Regions from separate parts of the Arthrobacter sp. B0316-1-20 genome, predicted to be linked through region 1. Evidence: riboswitches for the same ligand, from Rfam matches in the RefSeq annotation. Region 1 holds a riboswitch; each other region holds the start of a gene.
The links. Region 1 has a riboswitch for S-adenosylmethionine ahead of AC5RW2_RS20165 (acyl-CoA dehydrogenase family protein). Riboswitches for the same ligand answer to the same signal wherever they lie in the genome.

Region 1 (7,136 bases):
GCCTTTGTCGACGTAGCTGAAGAACGCGCCGGCCGTTGGCACGTGCGGTGTCATGGTGGTGAAGCCGACGGCAAACAAAAGCAGGATGGCCATGGCCAGCAGGTAGATGAAGGGAAGGCCGGCGCCGTTGCCGCTGACGATGGCCAGCGGGACGGTTCCGCCGATGACGCCCAGTGGCGACGCGGCGGCCAGCACGATGAGCACGATGCTGGCGACGCCCAGCCGGCCGGAGAGCCGCGGTGCACCGGCATTGGCGGCCGCGGCGGCCGCGGGTGCGGCGAGGATTGGGTTATTGACGGATACAGACATGGTTTGGCTTCTTCCTAGAGGGCCGCGGAGCGGGCGGCTTGGCTGTTTGGACTGGCGCCGTCGCTCTGTGGCTGACGCGTGACGTCGGTGGGTGACTGACTGGCGCCGTCGCTCTGTGGCTGACGCGCGGCGTCGGCATTGGCCTCGCCAATCGACCAGACGTACGGGGGCTCGGCGCCGTTGACTTCCCAGTCACCGACGATCCGCGCCTTGTAGATGAACGGGTTGTGGGTGGCGACTGTGCGGGCGTTGCGCCAGTGCCGGTCCAGCGCCTTGCCGGTGCTGGTGGAGGAGGCGCCGAGCGCGTTGAAGAGGGCGCCCGCGGCGTTCGGGACCAAGGCGCTGAGCACAATCTGCGCCCGGCCCGATTCCAGTTCGACGGCGATGTTGGCCGCCTTCTCGGCATCGGCGCCTGACTGCCGCGAGGCAAAGGCGCGGTCCAGGCTGCGGGCAACGCCGAGGGTGGTTGCCTTCGCGGCATAGGATGTGGCGCTGATTTCGCCGACCACTTGGAGGACCTGCGCGTCGTGCCGGACCAGCGGGGCGTTTCCGTGGCCGAACACCCGCTTGCGGTCCCGCACGTTCTCTGCGGCTTCGCTGGTGACGGCCTGGGCGATGCCGGCCAGGGTCACCAGCAGGATGTGCTGGTAGAGCGCCGTCTGGTACGGGAAGCGGTCGGCGAAGGCGGACACGTTGGCCGGGTCCACCACCGCGTCGGTAAACACGGTGGTGCCGCTGCCGGTGAGCCGCTGGCCGAAACCGTCCCAGTCGTCGAAGGTTTCCACGCCCGGCGTCTTGGTGGAGATGATCACCGAGACATCGGAGCCGTCCGGGCGCTTGGCGGTGACATCGATCCAGTCCGCGAAGATGGTGCCGGTGGTGTAGAACTTGCGGCCGTTCAGCAGCAGCTTGCCGCCGGTCTCGGACAGCACGGTGGCGGTTCCCCCGGCGCCCGGTTCGGTCCAGGCGTTGCCGGCCAGCTCGCCGGATGCGAAGCGCCGCAGCCAGGCGCCGCGGTCCGAGGTGCGCCCGTGGTGGTACAGGTTCTCCTCCACCAAGGCGATGTGCGAACGCAGCGCCTGCGGAATGTTGCTGTCCGCGGCGGCGAGCTCGATCAGGAGCCGGGTGAACTCTTCCCAGTCCAGCCCGTCGCCGCCGAACTCGGCCGGAATCCGGGCGGCGCCGAAGCCGGCGTCCTTCAGCCAGCCGATCTGTTCAAACGGCAGCTCGCGGGTGAGCTCGCGGCTTACCGCCCCGGCGGCGATGCGCGCGAAGATCGGACGGTATTTGGCGGCCGCGGCGTCGAAGGCCGTGGCGAGGTTGTCGAGTGTTTCAGTCATGGTGGTTCTCCTGGAGGTCCGGCCGTGAGGGCGTCAGATGGGGCGCCCGGGTTGGGGGCAGCGGTGATGGGGCCCGCGGGTTGGGGCCATCGGTGATGGGCCCGCGGATGGCGGGCAGTCATGAGGCGACCCGCGGGCTGCGGGCAGGGTGGGCGGCGTCCTGCTCCGCTCAGGTGTAGAGCGAAATCGGCTGGACGTCGCCGAGCAGGTAGTTGGCGCCGACCTCGACCTTCTTGTAGTCGACCGGGTCGTGCAGGGTGTGCGTGCGGATGTTGCGCCAGAAAATGTCCAGCCCGACCTCGGTTTTCGCGGAGGACGAGCCGGTGGTCTCGAAGATGCGGTTCGCCACGTCCACCCCCACCTCGGTCGACACGACCTTGAGCCTCGCAATTTCGAGCGCGAGGTCCGCCCGGGCTTCGGCGCTCAGCTGCGCGCCGGCGGCAATAACAGCGTCGAACCTGGCGTTCGTCCGGTCGGCCAGGGCCTCCACCGCGGCGACCCGCGACACCAGCTCGCCATAGACCCGCTGGGTCAGCGGGTCCTGGGCATAGGTCTCCTGCGCGCTGAGGAACCAGGAGTTCCGGCGCGCCAGCGTGATCCGGCGCCCGCGGTCCAGCGCCCCCTGCGCGATGCCCAGGTAGAGGTTGCCGAAAACCAGCTGGATGTACGGGGTAACCAGCGTGGAGAAAGGCTCCTCCCCCACCTCACCGATGATGTCCGCGGCGGTGACCTGCACGCCGTCGTACTTCACCGAACCACTGGCCGAGAGCCGCTGGCCGAGCGCATCCCAGTCCCCGAGGTATCCGATGCCCGTTCGGTCATGCTCCAGCGCGAGGGCCAGGAACTTGCCCCGCTCGGGTCCGGCCGCGATCACGGCATTGACCAGAATGGCGTCGCCGACGGAAGCGCCGGTGGAGAAGTGCTTGGTGCCGTTCAGCCGGAAGCCGTCGCCGTCGGGAACCAGTTCCAGATTCGGGTCCACCGGGTTCACGGAGTCGCCCCAGGACCAGCGGCCCCGCGCGGAGCGGCGGAGCAGTCGTTCCTGGACCTGCGCATCACCGTAGAACACGACGGCGCCCAGGTTGGCGTAGTGGTAACCGAGTATTTGCGCGATCGACGCGTCCGTGCGGGCCAGGATGCGCACGGCGTGCAGCGCGCTCTCCCAGTGCCCGCCCTCGCCGCCCCATTCGGCCGGGATAATCAGGTTGAGCAGGCCCGAGTTGCGCAGCAGCTCCACCTCGGCGTGCGGGTCGGCGTTGCGTCGGTCGCGCTCCAGCACGTCCGGGGCCAGCGCGGCGGCAACGCCTTCGGCTACTTGCTGCCATCGGGCCAGTTCCTCGGCGGTAGCCTGTCCGGCCCACGGGGCTCGGCGGGTTTGCGGGTTGTTGGCGGTCACGACGGCGGTCATGTTGGCTCCTCACGGCGGGGCTCCCATCCGGACCCGCGGCGCAGCAACCGTCACGGTTGGGGCGCAGCCCGGAGGGGGCCGTACTTGCCGGGCACGGTGTTGTGCGCGGCCGGATCCTCATCTGGGGCACCCCGCTACGGGAGAGGGTTGCCGCCCAACCAGCCAGAGCTTGTCGTTGGGACTCTTGATCTCGGAGTCGAGTATGCCGGGGCCGATCCGGCGCAGGGAAGCACATGACAGGCCATGACATTCTGCTGCCGTTTGTTACGGAAACCGCTTCTGATGACGACGACGGCCCGTCGCCCCAGCCGGCTCCGGGGGCTGGGGCCGGCAGGCTTCCGCCCGGCTCCACGGGCTGGGGCTGCAGGCTTCCGCCCGGCGCATTGAGCCGTGCGCATTCCTCTGCGCGGCTGTCCCCTACTGGCCTGGTTACGAGGGGACTACCGTGGAGGTGCACTGCCAATATGGCCGGGCCGGGACGGGCACCGTCCGCTGGCCGTCGTACGGGAGGTTCATCATGAAGGCATGGCAATTTGTCGGCACGAAGAAGCCGCTGGAGCTTAATGAGGTTCAGGAACCCCACGCTGGCCCCGGTGAAGTGGTCGTCGACGTCAAGGCGTCGGGGGTCTGTCATTCGGACGTCTCGACGCTCGATGATCCGGGATGGATGGCGCTGTTCCAGCACGGCCTGCCCCGCACCATGGGCCATGAATCCGCCGGCGTTATCAGCGAGGTCGGCGAGGGCATGGACCATTGGAAGATTGGCGACCGCGTAGGCCTCTCTCCGGTGATGTCGGACGGGGACGCATTGGGTTACGGGAAGTGGGATGGAGGCTTCGCCGCCAAGCTTCGCGCGACCGACGACAATCTCGTCGCCTTGCCCGACGAAGTGCCGTTCGACCTCGGCGCCATGGCGACCGACGCCGGCTTGACCGCCTACCATGCCATGATGGCGGTCGGCGGGGCGAAGAACGGCATGAAGGTCGGCGTCATCGGCTTGGGCGGACTGGGCTATATCGGTGCACGCTGTGCCGCGTTGGTCGGCGCCGAGGTGTACGGCGCCGAGGTCAATCCGGAAACCCAGAAACTGGCCGACGAGATCGGATTGGCTGGCGTCGGCGCCTCGATCGAAGAGTTCAAGGACAAAAACCTGGAGCTGATCGTTGACTACGCCGGCTTCGGCACCACGACCTCGGCCGCCATCGAAACCCTCGCTGAGTTCGGCACCCTGGTTCAGGTGGGCATGGGCCGGTTGGAATCGACCATCAATACCTACCCGATCATCATCAACCAGCTCTCCATCAGGGGCTCAAAGTCCGGCACCAAGGAGGATCTTGCCGGCATCTACGAGCTGATGAAGAGCGGTCAGCTCAAGCCACCCATGAACCACATCAAGCATGCCGACATTCCCGGCGCAATCGACAAGCTTCGCGCGGGAGGTGTAGTCGGCCGCTTCATCGCCATGTACGAGTGATGCGGGGACTCGAGGCGGTCCGAAGGCGGGGCAGGGCTGACCGTAGCCCGTGAGCTGCTGTTACAGCCCGAAGCGCGGGGCCTCGATGGCCGGGCAGGTATCCATGACGACGTCCAGCCCGGCCGCCTTGGCCTTTTCCGCGGCGGCTTCGTCGATCACGCCCAACTGGAGCCACACCGCCTTGGCACCGACTTCGATGGCCTGGTCCACCACCGGGCCGACCTTCTGCGAGTTTACGAAGCAGTCCACCACGTCGATCTCGCCGGGAATGTCCCCGAGCTTTTGGTAACCGGTCAGGCCGAGGACGTCGTCGCCCTGCAGGTTGACGGGGACGACTTCCATGTCCAGCTGGTCCATCAGGTACCGGGAGATGCGCATGGCCACCCGGTGCGGGTTCGTGGACAGGCCGACGACTGCCCAGCGGCCGGGGGTTTCCAGCAGCCGCCGGACGACTTCAGGGTCATTCTGGTGTGCCATGGCTCGACCCTACCCGCGACTCTTCGGCACCGGAACCGCCGCTGGCCCTCTCCCCCTCAGCCGCCCTCATCGAGGAGTCGGCAGGCGCCCTCAAACCGTCGGTTTAAGGGCGTCAGCTGAACAGTCGATGGTTTGGGGCTAGCCGGCCAACCGGGCCGCCGCTGCGTCGGCGTGCTCCGCCACCCAGTTCCCCACCAGTTCCAGCACTTCAGCGTCCACGGGCTCGCGGATCTGGCGCTTGTAGTCGGAGAGGGTCGGAACCTTCGGGTCGCGGCGCAGCAGGTGCGACAGGTCCTCGATCTTCCTCGTGGTCACCGGGCCGGGGACGGTGGCCGCGATGATGTCCAGGTCGGCCGGGTCCACCTGTACGTCCTTGGTGCCCGTGATGGCCAGCACCGGCATGTGCAGGCGCTCCAAGTTCGGAACGGGGTCGAAGTCGAGGAACTCCCGATGCCAGAGCGCATTGATCTTACGGCCCTGCATGCGCACCACGTCCTCGGTGGTGGCCCGAAGTTTTTCCACCGACTTCGCCTGCACCTTAACCAGGTCCTGGCGGAAAAGCTTCAGCAGCAAGCGCGGGAAGGCGGGCAGCGAGTCGCTGATCTGGGCCGTCTGCCACCTGCCTGTCTCAAAGCCTGTCTGCGCCGAGGCTGAAAGCAGCACAGCCCCGTCCACCCGGGTACCGGGCTCTGCCGCCACGGCCGCCGCGTGGTAGCTGCCTTCGCTGTGGCCGACCAGGAATACCGGGAGGCCCGCGGCCTTCCGGGCGGCCATCCAGCGGAGGGCGGCCGCGGCGTCGTCGCTGTTCTGACGGAAGCCGGCCGCCCAGAAGGATCCTTCCGAGTCGCCGGTACCGCGCTTGTCGTAGCGCAGCGACGCGATGCCGTGGTTGGCAAGCGCCATCGCCAGGTCACGGCTGATGCCCAACGGCATCCGTTTGTGGTCGGCATTGCGGTCGATCGGTCCCGAGCCGGGCAGGATCAGCGCGGCGCCGCGGACCGTTCCGGCCGGTTCAGCCCAGGTTCCCGTCAGCTGAACGGTCCCGGACGGGAAGCTGACCACTTCTTCGGTGAACGCCTGACCGGCGGGCAGGCCGGCGGCCTTCCGGATCCGGGCCGCAACATCCTCGGCATCGGGAAGCGACACGACCACCCGGGCGTACTTTTGCCCGTCCAGGTCAAGCTGAACTGCCGGGGTGCCGCGGCGGGCGACGGCGAGGGTCTTGCCGCGGCCGCGCCACGTTCCCACCCGAGTCCGTCCCGGGATCGCAAGCCCGGGAGCCCGCAGGCCGTGGACGCCGTCGAACGCATCCGCGAGCACCCGGACGGAGGTCACCGCGGACAGCGGGAATCGCTGGTCGCCGAGCAGCCCCGCAACTTTCTCGACTCGATCCAGCTCCAGCAGAACCTCCTTGTTCTCCACCACTATCGCCGCCACCGCGCCTCCCTTCGGGTCGTTTATTGCTCGTGTCTTGGTCGTTTGGTCGCCCACTTGGGTTACCGGACAGTACGATTATTATCAGTTGTAGGAACAATGTCAACTATGAGAACGTTGAGCCATGTCCTCCTCACAGAGCGCCGACCTGATCCTGCACCCCGTACGCCTGCGGATCGTCCAGACGCTGCTGGGCAACCGTGCGCTGACCACGGCGGAGATCTCCGCCGAACTCCCCGACATTCCCACCGCGACGCTTTACCGGCACATAAGCACGCTCTCCAAGGCCGGCGTGCTGGCGGTGGCCCAGGAGAGACCGGTTCGCGGCACCACCGAACGTACCTTTCGACTGGACGTAGCCAGGAGTTCAGTGGCCGAGGACGATCTGGCGTCCATGACGGCCGATGACCACCGGCGCGGCTTCATGGCCTTTGCGGCCGGGCTGCTGGGTGCCTTCGACCAATACATCTCCGGGGGGAATCCGGACTTCGTGCGCGACGGGGCCGGTTACCGGCAGACCGCCCTCTGGATGACGGACGAAGAGTTCGAGGATTTCACCTCCGCCATCAGGGCTGCCGCAGAGAAGGTGGCGGCCAACGGCCCTGAAGAGGGGCGGCACCGCCGTTTGTTCTCCACGGTCCTCATCCCGGCGGATCCGCCGGGATGACTGACCGCCCCGCCGGGCCCGCACCGG
Region 2 (7,136 bases), on a different contig from region 1:
CATGCCGGCGTTGTTCCGTCTCCTGTCTTTGAGGAAGGTTGCCCGATCCCAGTGGAAGTCGAATCCATCCAGCTCAATGATGAGGCGGCCTTCCACAAGCATGTCGACCCGCCCCACCCCGCGAATCTGGACCTGGGTTTCCACGTGAAGTCCGGCAGCGTGGAAGAGGTCCCGGGCAATGACCTCCAGGGGCGAGTCTGCGTCATGTCCTACGCTGTGCACAACCTGCCGCCGCAGGTTATTTCGCGTTCCCGGCAGGTGTTCCACAAGCTGTGCTTTCTGCACTCGTCCTAGCCGCACGGCCGACTCGGCGATGACCAGGGCTTCCAAGCGCGGGCGACAACGAATGGCATGCAGCACGCAATCCAAGACTCCGACGTATCCCCACCTGCCTGCGGCCACCAGGGGGCCCCGGTGCTTGATCACGGCGTCAAGCTGCCGGCCGTGATCCGTCCACAAATGCAGTTGGTCCGGGGCCTTCATAGTCCAAAGCCCGAGTTCTCGAGCCGCCGAGACACATGTAATGAGCCCACCCGCTGTCAATGCGATGCGGAGATTCGGATCCGCATGGGCTGTGCCCACCAGCCCCCGCTGGAGGGACGTCACCGTACCGGAGGAGATAGCCGCCTTGAGCGCGTCTGGTCCGATGCCCGCCCTGCGCAGATCCTTGACGGAGGCCGTACCTCCTTTTTTCGCCACGTAATCGGCGATCATTTCTGGAGTCTGCATGACACCGAGAATGCCTGCGCCCTGCGACCATCACTACTGTTGGGCCTGAATTGTGGATATCTGCGCCCAGTAGTTAGTAGCGTCCGCCGAAGAGATGGATCTGTGAACGGACCTTGTCGCGGTGCTCCTCAATCAGGACGTCTTTGGCGGCGCTGGCTTGCCATGAGGCGCTGAGCCCGCGGGCCGTTTCCGCCAGAGCATGGAACGTGGCACTTGCCGCGGCGCGGACCCGGCCGAAGACATCGGGACTGGCAGGTTCGTCAGCCGGCACTGGCAAGGTCGACCGAACGCTTGCGGTGTCCGGGCGCGCGGATGAGCCGATCAAGGACGCCCCGGAGCGGTAGGTCCGGTCAGCGAGGTGGTGGCGGGTCTGCGTTGAAGTAGTCATGGCTTCAGAGTCCGCGCACCGGCACGCAAGGGCCACGATTCGGCAGAACCCGAATCGGGAATAAACCCGACGCCCAGCGACGGAGCGGACCAGCTTCGGATAAGCCCCAAGCGGAAGACGGACGGCGCACTTCCCGAACGGGCGCGACTCACAACGCGGCTGCCAACGGCGCTGGGGACGCGGGCTGGCGGCGGGCCGTTCGCCCGCCGAAACGCACCCTTCTCCGGTGCGGTTTCGGGCGCGGTCAAGATTCCGTACTCGCGCCCGCGGCTCCTCCTCCCGCCGGCCACGATTCGGTCAAGCCCGAATCCTCGACGGGCGTGACCGGCAACCTTACGCTGTTTCCATGCACATCACGCTCAGCAGCGAGGACCTGACCAAGGTCCGGTTCGAGGCGGCGCCGCTGGGCGAAACAGTCGCCAGCTTGCGCGCCCTGCAGGTAGGCACCCCCATCCACCGGCCATGGATCGAGGCCACCAAGCGACGCATCGCCGAGTCGGCCGACCCGCAAGCCCGCGACCACCTGCGCCTTCTCACCGCGCTAGTCCCGCCGAAGGGCTTCCTGGCTGACTCCATCACTCCCACCCCGAAGTACCAAGGCACGTTCGCCGAAGGCCTCGCCGCCGTCGCGGATGTGCCGCCCGAGGTGTGGCAACGCGATGTCACCCACCTGCTGAGCCAAAGCCCGGCCGACTACGCCCGCGCGGAACTGCAGCGGTTGGCCGAAGACATCGACGCCGGCATCCCGCGCATCACTGCCGCCCTCGAGTGGTACTGGCGCACCGCCATCGAACCCGTGTGGCCGCGCCTGCGCTCCCTGCTGTTGGCTGACATCGACAGCCGTCTGGCCCAGCTGGCGCGCGACGGCATCCTCGAGGTGTTCAAGAGCCTGCACCCCAGCGTCCGTCCCACACCCACCGGCCTGGAAATCATGCGCGGCTGCGAGGCGGACGATGTGCCCGAACCCGGCGGCGGGCTGCTGCTGGTGCCGAACGCGTTCGTCTGGCCCAACACCTTGGTGCTCAACGTCCGGCCGTTCGTGCCCACGCTGACGTACGCGCCGCGCGGCGTCGGCCGGCTCTGGGAGGCAAGCCGCGAGGCGACGCACAGCCCGGTCGCACGGCTGCTCGGCAAGACCCGTGCGCAGATCCTCGCGCAACTCGATGTACCGATGACGACGACGCAGCTCGCCCGCTGCTTGGACCTCGCCGCCGGGACGGTCAACGAGCATCTGAAAGTGATGTCCGACAGCGGCCTGGCCGCCACCATGCGGTCCGGCCGCGAAGTGTTCTACCGGAGGGCAGAAACCGGCGAGGCGCTGCTGGCCCGCTTGTGACGCCGCGCGCCGGCCCGCCTACCGTTCGCGCGCCGACCCGCCTACCGTTCCCGCATGGTGCGAGCCAGTGACTGAAACCGCTGGTTGCCGGGCAGGTCCTCGATCAAAATGGGCTCGCCATGCGGTCCGGCCAGCGGAATGCGCCAGTTGGGATATTCGTCCGCGGTGCCCGGCTGGTTCTGGGTCCGCCGCTCCCCCACGGCATCCGTGAGGGCAACTCCCAGCAACACCGACGGGGTCTGCGCGATGAACGCGTGCAGCGCCTCAACGGTGGGTTGTACAGCTGCGCTGCCGACGCCGCCGTCGTTCTTGGAAGCAGCCGGAACCCGCGAGCGCACCAGCGAGAGCACGGAGTCCTGCGCTGCTTGGTCCAGGGCGCGCTCCTCCTCCACCGGCCGGTTCAGCAGGCCCAGTGATTCGCGCAGCGTCACGTGCTCGCCCGCGAGGTAGCCGGCTGTGGGCGGCAGGTCGTGGGTGGTGACGCTGGTGAGGCAGAAGCGGCGGTAGCTCTCCGGCGGGCGCGGGTTGGCGCCGTCGTACTCGAACCACAGAATGGAGGTGCCCAAAATGCCGCGCTCGGCCAGGTAGTCCTGTACCCCGGGTTCGAAGACACCAAGGTCCTCGCCAACAACGACGACGCCGGCCCGTTCGGCTTCCAGCGCCAGGATGCCGATCAGAGCCTCGTGGTCGTAATAGACGTAGGCGCCTTCGCCCGGCGGCCCGCCGACGGGGATCCACCACAGCCGGAACAGGCCGAGGATGTGGTCTATGCGGATGCCTCCGGCGTGCCGCAGGATGGTCCGCAGCATGTCCCGGTAGGCGGCATAGCCGGATTCGGCGAGGCGGCGGGGATGCCAGGGGGGCTGGGACCAATTCTGGCCCTGCTGGTTGAACATGTCCGGCGGCGCGCCCACCGATACACCGGGGGCCAAGACATCCTGCAACGACCACGCGTCGGCTCCTGAAGGGTGGACGCCGACTGCAAGATCATGCACGATGCCGATGTTCATTCCCGCGTCGATTGCCCGGCGCTGCGCGGTCTCGAGTTGCTCGTCGCACAGCCACTGCAGCCACTGGTGGAATTCGATGCGGTCTTTCAGCGCGGTGCGCTGCGATTCGATGTACGCCGGGTCGGACCACTCGGGCGCGCCGGCCGGGAGAGTCTCGGTGAGGGCACACCACAAGGCAAAGCGCTCCAGCCCCTCGCCTTCCTGCGCGCGGAAGGCTTCGAATAACTGTTGCCGTTCAGTGGACCTGGGCACCGCGAAGACCGCTTCCAGCGCCTGCAGCTTCGCGGCAAAAATGGGGTCACGATCCAGAATATCGGCGTTCAGGTTGGCGTCCCGGAACCTGTTGACCATGGGGACGTCGCGGGCTTCGGGAACGTCCTCCACCCGCAGATACAGCGGATTGAAGAATCGGCGCGTCGCCGGCAGGTAGGGCGAGGGCTCCACCGGCGGCTTCGGCTGTGCTGCGTGCAGTGGATTAATCAGCACGAAGCCGGCACCTTGGGAGGCGGCCGTTTCGGCAAGGCGGGCGAGGTCGTCCAAGTCGCCGACGCCCCAGGACGACCGCGAGCGAACGGAGTACAGCTGAGCCATCAAGCCCCACGTCCGGGTAAGCCGGTCGGCGGTGGTGAGCCGCTGCGGAGTGACCACGAGCGTGCACTGCGTCCAGTTGCCGGAGGGTTCCGAGGCCTCGCCGCCGGCGCCATGCTCGTCCACCTCCAGGGCCTCGTGCAGTTCCAGAGTGTGCCAGCCGAGCGGGAGGTCAGCCGGCACAACGGCGGCCAGTCGAACGTGCGGGTCACCCTCCGCGTCCTCCGCCCCGCCGGCCACCACCTGCACCGCGCGCCGCGATCCGTCCTCCAACAAAACCCTCACCTGCGGGCGGCTACCGGCACGGACATTGACCGGAACCTCGGTAGCAGTACCTTGGCGCATGACGACGGCGGGCGGCAGCGTGGCTTGTGACGGAGCCAGTTCCGCGGCCCTCAAGGAGGTAGTGACGTCGTCGTCCGTTGTGCAGGGGACGCCCAGCGCGGTGAGGACGGAAACCAGCGTTGCCGGGCTGACTTCCTTCTCCCCGCCGTCCCAACCGCGGAAAGTAATGCCTACGCCGTGTTCCTGTGCGAGGCGCTGCAGCGCCGTGAGGTCAGCCATGACCCCAATCTACGTGAATTGGCCGCAGGCCGCTTTGGTTGACGAGTGCCCGAACCAGGGGGCTTTGAGTAAGTCCGGGGCCGGTACCGAGTGGTTTCAGACCGGTCGAAAGAGATGGTTTCCGCCGCACCCAAGCCGGGCACCGCCGTCGTACTGGGAATGCAAGGCAGCACGCAACGCGGCTCAACAATTTTGGCCGCGGCGGCGGAAGTTGCGAGAATGGACGGGACCATCCCGAGCGGTTGAGAGATCTGGCTCTTTGACACCGCAGCAACCATCCGGCCCGCCGGAAAGGTGCTACCGCCAGAAGCGATGGAGAGAGCGCAAGCAATCTTTGATCCGGATGGCGCCGCCGCATCCGGTCGCGCCGCAGGACCGTCATTGCCTCGGGAACCTAAGTTTGAAGGAGCTGCCTGATGGCTGAACGCACATTCGGTTTCCGCACCCGTGCCCTGCACGCCGGCGGCACGCCCGACGCCGAGCACGGCGCGCGGGCCGTACCGATCTACCAGAGCACGTCGTTCGTGTTCAAGGACACCGACGACGCCGCGAACCTCTTCGCGCTGCAGAAGTACGGCAACATCTACTCGCGCATCGGCAACCCCACGGTGGCCGCGTTCGAAGAGCGCATCGCCTCGCTCGAGGGCGGCATCGGCGCGGTGGCAACATCGTCGGGCATGGCCGCCGAGTTCATCACCTTCGCGGCGTTGGCCGGCGCGGGCGACCACATTGTCGCCTCGTCCAAGCTCTACGGCGGCACCATCACTCAGCTGGACGTGACGCTGCGCCGGTTCGGCGTGGAAACCACGTTCGTCGACTCCACCGACCCGGCCGACTTCGCCGCGGCCATCGGAGAGAACACCAAGGCCGTCTACACCGAGATCGTGGCGAACCCGTCCGGCGACATCGCCGACCTGGCCGGCCTGGCCGCGGTGGCTCACGACGCCGGTATCCCCCTGGTAGTGGACGCTACCCTGAGCACTCCCTACCTGATCCGGCCGATTGAGCACGGCGCGGACATCGTGATCCACTCCGCCACCAAGTTCTTGGGCGGGCACGGCACCACCCTGGGCGGCGTGGTCGTCGAGTCCGGTCGCTTCAACTGGGGCAACGGCAAGTTCCCGCAGATGACCGAGCCGGTGGCCAGCTACGGCAATGTGTCCTGGTGGGGCAACTTCGGCGAATACGGCTTCCTCACCAAGCTGCGCTCCGAGCAGCTGCGCGACATCGGACCGTCGCTGTCCGCGCAGTCCGCGTTCCAGCTGCTGCAGGGCGTGGAAACGCTGGCGCAGCGGATGGACGAGCACCTGGCCAACGCCCGCAAGGTGGCCGAGTGGCTGGAAGCCGACGAACGGGTTTCCTGGGTCAGCTATGCAGGCCTGCCCGCGCACCCGCACTATGAGCGCGGCCGGAAGTACCTGCCGAAGGGCGTGGGCTCCGTGTTCAGCTTCGGCGTCAAGGGCGGACGCGAGGCCGGTCAGAAGTTCATCGAGTCGCTGCAGCTGGCCAGCCACCTGGCCAACATCGGCGACGCCCGCACCCTGGTGCTGCACCCCGGATCGACCACGCACCAGCAGCTCACCGCCGACCAGCTGGTCGCGGCCGGAGTGCCCGAGGACCTGATCCGCATCTCCGTGGGCCTGGAAGACGTGGACGATATCCTCTGGGACCTCGACCAAGCGCTGGCTCTCTCGCAGCAGGCCGGCGCCGAGCACGGCCCCAGCCGCGACCATGAGGACGACACGTTCGATACCTCCGAGTTCGCCTCGCCCAGCTACGCCGGCGAGTCGTGCACCATCCCGGCCGCACGTGCCGCGCGAACGGAGCCGGGAACCCGTGTGGTCGAGTCAGTGGAAGAACTGATCGAAGCCGAAGAAGGAGCCGCCAAGTGACCGCGACACCAGAACGCACGTGGGTGGGACCGTCTGCCCCCGAACGGCTGAACATCCTGCGCAACACCAAGTCGATCGCCATCGTCGGCGCTTCGGACAAGCCAAGCCGGGCCAGCTACTTCGTCTCCACGTACCTGCTCTCCAGCTCGCCGTACAAGGTCTACTTCGTGAACCCGGTGGCCAAGGAGATCCTGGGCCAGCCGGTATACAAGTCGCTGGCCGACCTGCCTGAGGCCCCGGACCTGGTGGACGTGTTCCGCAAGCACGACGACCTGCCCACCGTGCTGGAGGAAACCCTGGCCGTCGGTGCCAAGACCATCTGGCTGCAGCTGGGCTCCTGGCACGAGGAGGTTGCGGCCAAGGCCGAGGCCGCCGGCCTGAACGTGGTGATGGACCGTTGCGTGAAGATTGAGCACGCTCGCTTCCACGGCGGACTCCACCTGGCCGGCTTCGACACCGGAGTGATCTCCTCCAGGCGGCAGCTGACTGCGTAACGGCTCACCGGAGGCCGCCGGCCAGCAAAAGCCCGCGACGGCCAGCAGGAGCCCGTCCCTCGTCCCCGCCTTCCCCTGGAAGAGCAGCGACGCGGGGCGGGCTTTTTTGCTGCGCGGAAGCTGATGGACAAGCCT
Region 3 (3,757 bases), on a different contig from region 1:
GGCCCAAACCGGAGTCGAGGACGGCGAGCCTGGCGACTCGGACGAAGTGCGGCGCCTGGCCGGCCTGGCGGCGGTTTCCGACGGCGCCCGGCTGCGGGCACCGATGGCCCCGGTGGCCGCCGCCCTCCGCGAGGACGCCCGGCTGCCCGGCCTGGAGGTTCATGTGGACCGGATCCGGCAGCTCGCCGCAACCCACAACCACGTGCTGGTGGAGGGCGCCGGCGGCTTGCTGGTCGAACTGGACTCGGCCAGGCATACGCTGGCGGACCTCGCGGCGGACCTCAGCGGCGGGGCCGGCACCCGCTCCGACCCGCCATCCGCCCTGACCGTAGGCGTCATCGTCGTCGCCCGCAGCGGCCTGGGAACCCTCAACCACTGCCTGCTCACACTGGAGGCGCTGGACCGGCGCGGGCTGGCGGTGGCGGGCGTGGTGATCGGCGCGTGGCCCGAGGAACCGGACGAGGTGGAAGCCAGCAATGCCGAGTACCTGCGCGGCCTGCACGTGCCGCTGGCCGGTGCCATCCCCGCCGGCGCGCCCGCTCTGGAGCCCCGCGTCTTCCAAAGCCTCGCCCCGCAATGGCTCAGTGGGCTCGCCCCCTCCCGCTGACCTGCCCCCGTTCACTCCGCAGCACACGTTCATTTAAGCGCCCATTCGTGCGTTTCGCGCAAAGTCAGCGGGAGGGGAAGGTGCATTAAATGACGACGCCGGCACTTAGGTTCCGTCTGCCGGGGGAACCCGAGTGCCGGCGTCGAGCCTGAGGGCGTCAGGCGGCGACGCGCCGCTCTGCCAGCGCCGCCCGCTCCTGGACGGCCGGGTCCTTCGCGGCCAGCGCCGCCCAGGTGGTCAGGCCGGCCAGCAGCACCAGGTAGCCGCAGATCAGCCACGGCTCGTTGCCGCCCAGCTCCAGCAGGGACGCGGCGATGAACGGGGTCAGGCCGCCGGAGAGCACGGTGCCCACCTGGTAGCCGAAGGAGACGCCGCTGTAGCGCAGGTGCACGGGGAACTGCTCCGCGAACCAGGCCGCCTGCGGTCCGTAGATGGAATCGTGCAGCAGGTTCATGCCCACGATCATCACCAGCGGCAGCAGCACCAGCGGCCCATTATCCAGGAACCAGAAGAACGGCCAGATGAATGCGGCTATGCCGACGGCGCTGCTCACGGCGATCCGGCGCCGGCCCACCTTGTCCGAGAGCCAGCCCCAGAACGGGCCGGAGATGATGCCCAGCGCGGAAACGATCAGGATGGCGGTCAGGCCGGCGGCGCTGTCGTCGCGGCGTTCTTTCAGGTAGCTGAGGATGTAGACGGTGAGGAGGAAGAACAGTGCCGGCTGGGCCAGGCGCAGGCCGATGGTGATCAGGATGGCCCGCGGGTGTTCGCGCAGCACTCGCTTGACCGGCCAGGCCTCCACCTGCTTCTCCTCCTTGAGTTCCTTGAACTCCGGTGCGTCATCCACGCCCAGGCGGATCACCAGGCCCACCACCACCAGCACGGCGGAGAGCAGGAACGGGATGCGCCAGCCGAAGGCGGCGAACTGCTCGGCGCCCAGCACCGACTGGGTCACCGCGAAGGCACCCGTGGCCAGCAGCATGCCCGCGGCGGAGCCGATCTGGGTGAAGCTGCCGAAGAAACCGCGCAGGTGGCTCGGCGCGTGCTCGACGGACAGCAGGGCGGAACCGCCCCACTCGGCGCCGGCGGACAGGCCCTGCAGCAGGCGCAGCAGCACCAGGCCGACGACGGCGAACCAGCCCGCCTGCGCGAAGGTCGGCAGCAGGCCGATCGCCGTGGAGGCGATGCCCATGGTCAGCAGCGAGATCACCAGCAGCGACTTGCGGCCGATCCGGTCGCCCAGCTGGCCGGCCACGATGCCGCCAACGGGGCGGGCGAAGAAGCCCACCGCGAAGGTGGCGAAGGAGGCCAGGATGCCACCGATCGGCGTGGAGGACGGGAAGAACTGCTGGTTGAAGATCAGCGCGGCGGCTGTGCCGTAGAGGTAGAAGTCGTACCACTCGATAGTGGTGCCGACGAACGCGGAGGACAGCACCCGCTTCTTGCGGGCGATGTGGGTACCGATGCTCTCAGGGCGCTCCCCGACAGCGGGCAGTGTTGCAGTCATGGTGGACCTTCAAGGCTCGCGGCGCCCGCGGAACGATGCGCCATACTTACGCGCCCGATCCTGCGCCGGGTCCGCGTCGAATCGTCACCTGGGGCACCCCACTACAGCGGCGAGGGTTGCCGTCCAGCCGGCCAGGGCCTTGTGGCTGGAACTCTTGATTCTGGTACCGATTCTGCAGGGCAGGTCCGTCACACTGCAAAATCCGCCGTCCCTGACGGTAATGCTTCGCAACACTTTCGATTCGGAAACCGGACCGTGCTAGGGGCTTGTGCCCTGCAGCAGGTCGTAGGAATGTGGACTCCATGCCGGCACATCCAAGCGAGGACGCATCAATGTCGATCAATCTGGTTCCCGATCTCCCCGACGCTTTCGCCGCGCTGCCCCGCTTTACCCGGGATCCCGCCGACCTTGAACTCGTCCGCACCGACCGCTCCGGCTATGTGCCCCCGACGCTGCCCGACGGCGTCGTGCTGGCCGAGTCCCTCCAGGATGTGGTGGATACCCTCCGCGCGGCCAGCGCCCACCGGCTGCCGGTGGTGCCCCGCGGGGCCGGCACCGGCCTGGCCGCCGGCGCCTCGGCGCAGGCCGGGGAGATCGTGCTGGACGTCAGCCGGATGAACCGGATCCTGCGCATCGACCCGGTGGAGCAGCTCGCCGTCGTCGAACCCGGCGTCCTGAACGCCGAACTGAACGCGGCCGCCGCCGAATTCGGACTCTTCTATGCCCCGGATCCGGCCAGCACGCTCTACTGCTCCATCGGCGGCAATATCGCCACCAATGCCGGCGGCATGCGCTGCGCCAAGTATGGCGTGACCCGCGAGTCCGTCCTGGCCCTGAAAGTTGTCCTGGCCGACGGCCGCGTGCTGGTTACCGGCACCGAAACCATTAAGGCCGTGACCGGCTACGACATGAACGCCCTGTTCATCGGCTCCGAAGGCACCCTCGGCGTCGTCGTCGAGGCGACCCTACGGCTGCGGCCGATGCCGGTGGCCACTGCGACCGTCGCCGCCTACTTCCGCGATGTTGAAAGCGCAGCCGCGGCGGCCTCCGCCGTCGTCGCCGCGCGGGCCACCCCGGCGTTACTGGAACTGGTCGACGGACCCACCCTAGGGGCCATCGATCTGGCCACGGGCACGGACCACCGGCAGCGCGGCGGTGCCTTCCTGCTGGCCCAGACGGACGTTTCGGTGCCGAAATCGAGCGCGACGTGGTGCTCAAGGCCATCGAACCGTTCGCCGAATCCGTCTTCGTCCCCCAGGACCCGGTCCAGGCGGAAGCGCTGGTGCAGGCACGCCGGGATGCGATCCCGTCGCTCCAACAACTGGGGCGCACCTCCATCGGCGACGTCGGCGTGCCGCGGAACCGGCTGGCCGAGATCGTCACCGGCATCCAGGAGATTTCCCGGGACACCGGGGTCAGGATCTACACGATTGCCCACGCCGCCGACGGCAACCTGCACCCGATGATCGTCGTCGAACCCGGGGAGTCGATCACCACCGGCGCCCCGAAGGAGGCGCTGGGACGCATGTTCGAACTCGCCCGGTCCCTGGGCGGGACGCTGACCGGTGAGCACGGCGTCGGCCTGCTCAAGCAGGACTGGGTCACCGCCGAGGTCGGCGACCTCTCCCGCGAACTGCAGCACC

Region 2: another riboswitch for S-adenosylmethionine. It lies ahead of AC5RW2_RS25400 (O-acetylhomoserine aminocarboxypropyltransferase/cysteine synthase family protein); the one in region 1 lies ahead of AC5RW2_RS20165 (acyl-CoA dehydrogenase family protein).
Region 3: another riboswitch for S-adenosylmethionine. It lies ahead of AC5RW2_RS41125 (MFS transporter); the one in region 1 lies ahead of AC5RW2_RS20165 (acyl-CoA dehydrogenase family protein).

Annotation. Positions count from the first base shown of each region.
Region 1 is NZ_JBNHHC010000012.1:79,853-86,988, forward strand. Features, by position in the region: gene AC5RW2_RS20155 (APC family permease) at 1-309, opposite strand, end outside; gene AC5RW2_RS20160 (acyl-CoA dehydrogenase family protein) at 324-1,649, opposite strand; gene AC5RW2_RS20165 (acyl-CoA dehydrogenase family protein) at 1,819-3,057, opposite strand; SAM riboswitch class IV at 3,133-3,247, opposite strand; gene AC5RW2_RS20170 (zinc-binding dehydrogenase) at 3,503-4,531, shown strand; gene AC5RW2_RS20175 (CoA-binding protein) at 4,592-5,008, opposite strand; gene AC5RW2_RS20180 (alpha/beta hydrolase) at 5,147-6,445, opposite strand; gene AC5RW2_RS20185 (helix-turn-helix domain-containing protein) at 6,567-7,109, shown strand.
Region 2 is NZ_JBNHHC010000018.1:8,648-15,783, reverse strand. Features, by position in the region: gene AC5RW2_RS25420 (endonuclease domain-containing protein) at 1-729, opposite strand, end outside; gene AC5RW2_RS25415 (hypothetical protein) at 803-1,117, opposite strand; gene AC5RW2_RS25410 (ArsR/SmtB family transcription factor) at 1,464-2,453, shown strand; gene malQ (4-alpha-glucanotransferase) at 2,495-4,615, opposite strand; SAM riboswitch class I at 4,842-4,934, shown strand; gene AC5RW2_RS25400 (O-acetylhomoserine aminocarboxypropyltransferase/cysteine synthase family protein) at 5,032-6,507, shown strand; gene AC5RW2_RS25395 (CoA-binding protein) at 6,504-7,001, shown strand.
Region 3 is NZ_JBNHHC010000168.1:49-3,805, reverse strand. Features, by position in the region: partial or broken gene bioD (dethiobiotin synthase) at 1-607, shown strand, start outside; gene AC5RW2_RS41125 (MFS transporter) at 765-2,114, opposite strand; SAM riboswitch class IV at 2,152-2,274, opposite strand; partial or broken gene AC5RW2_RS41120 (FAD-binding oxidoreductase) at 2,417-2,926, shown strand; partial or broken gene AC5RW2_RS41115 (FAD-binding oxidoreductase) at 3,322-3,757, shown strand, end outside.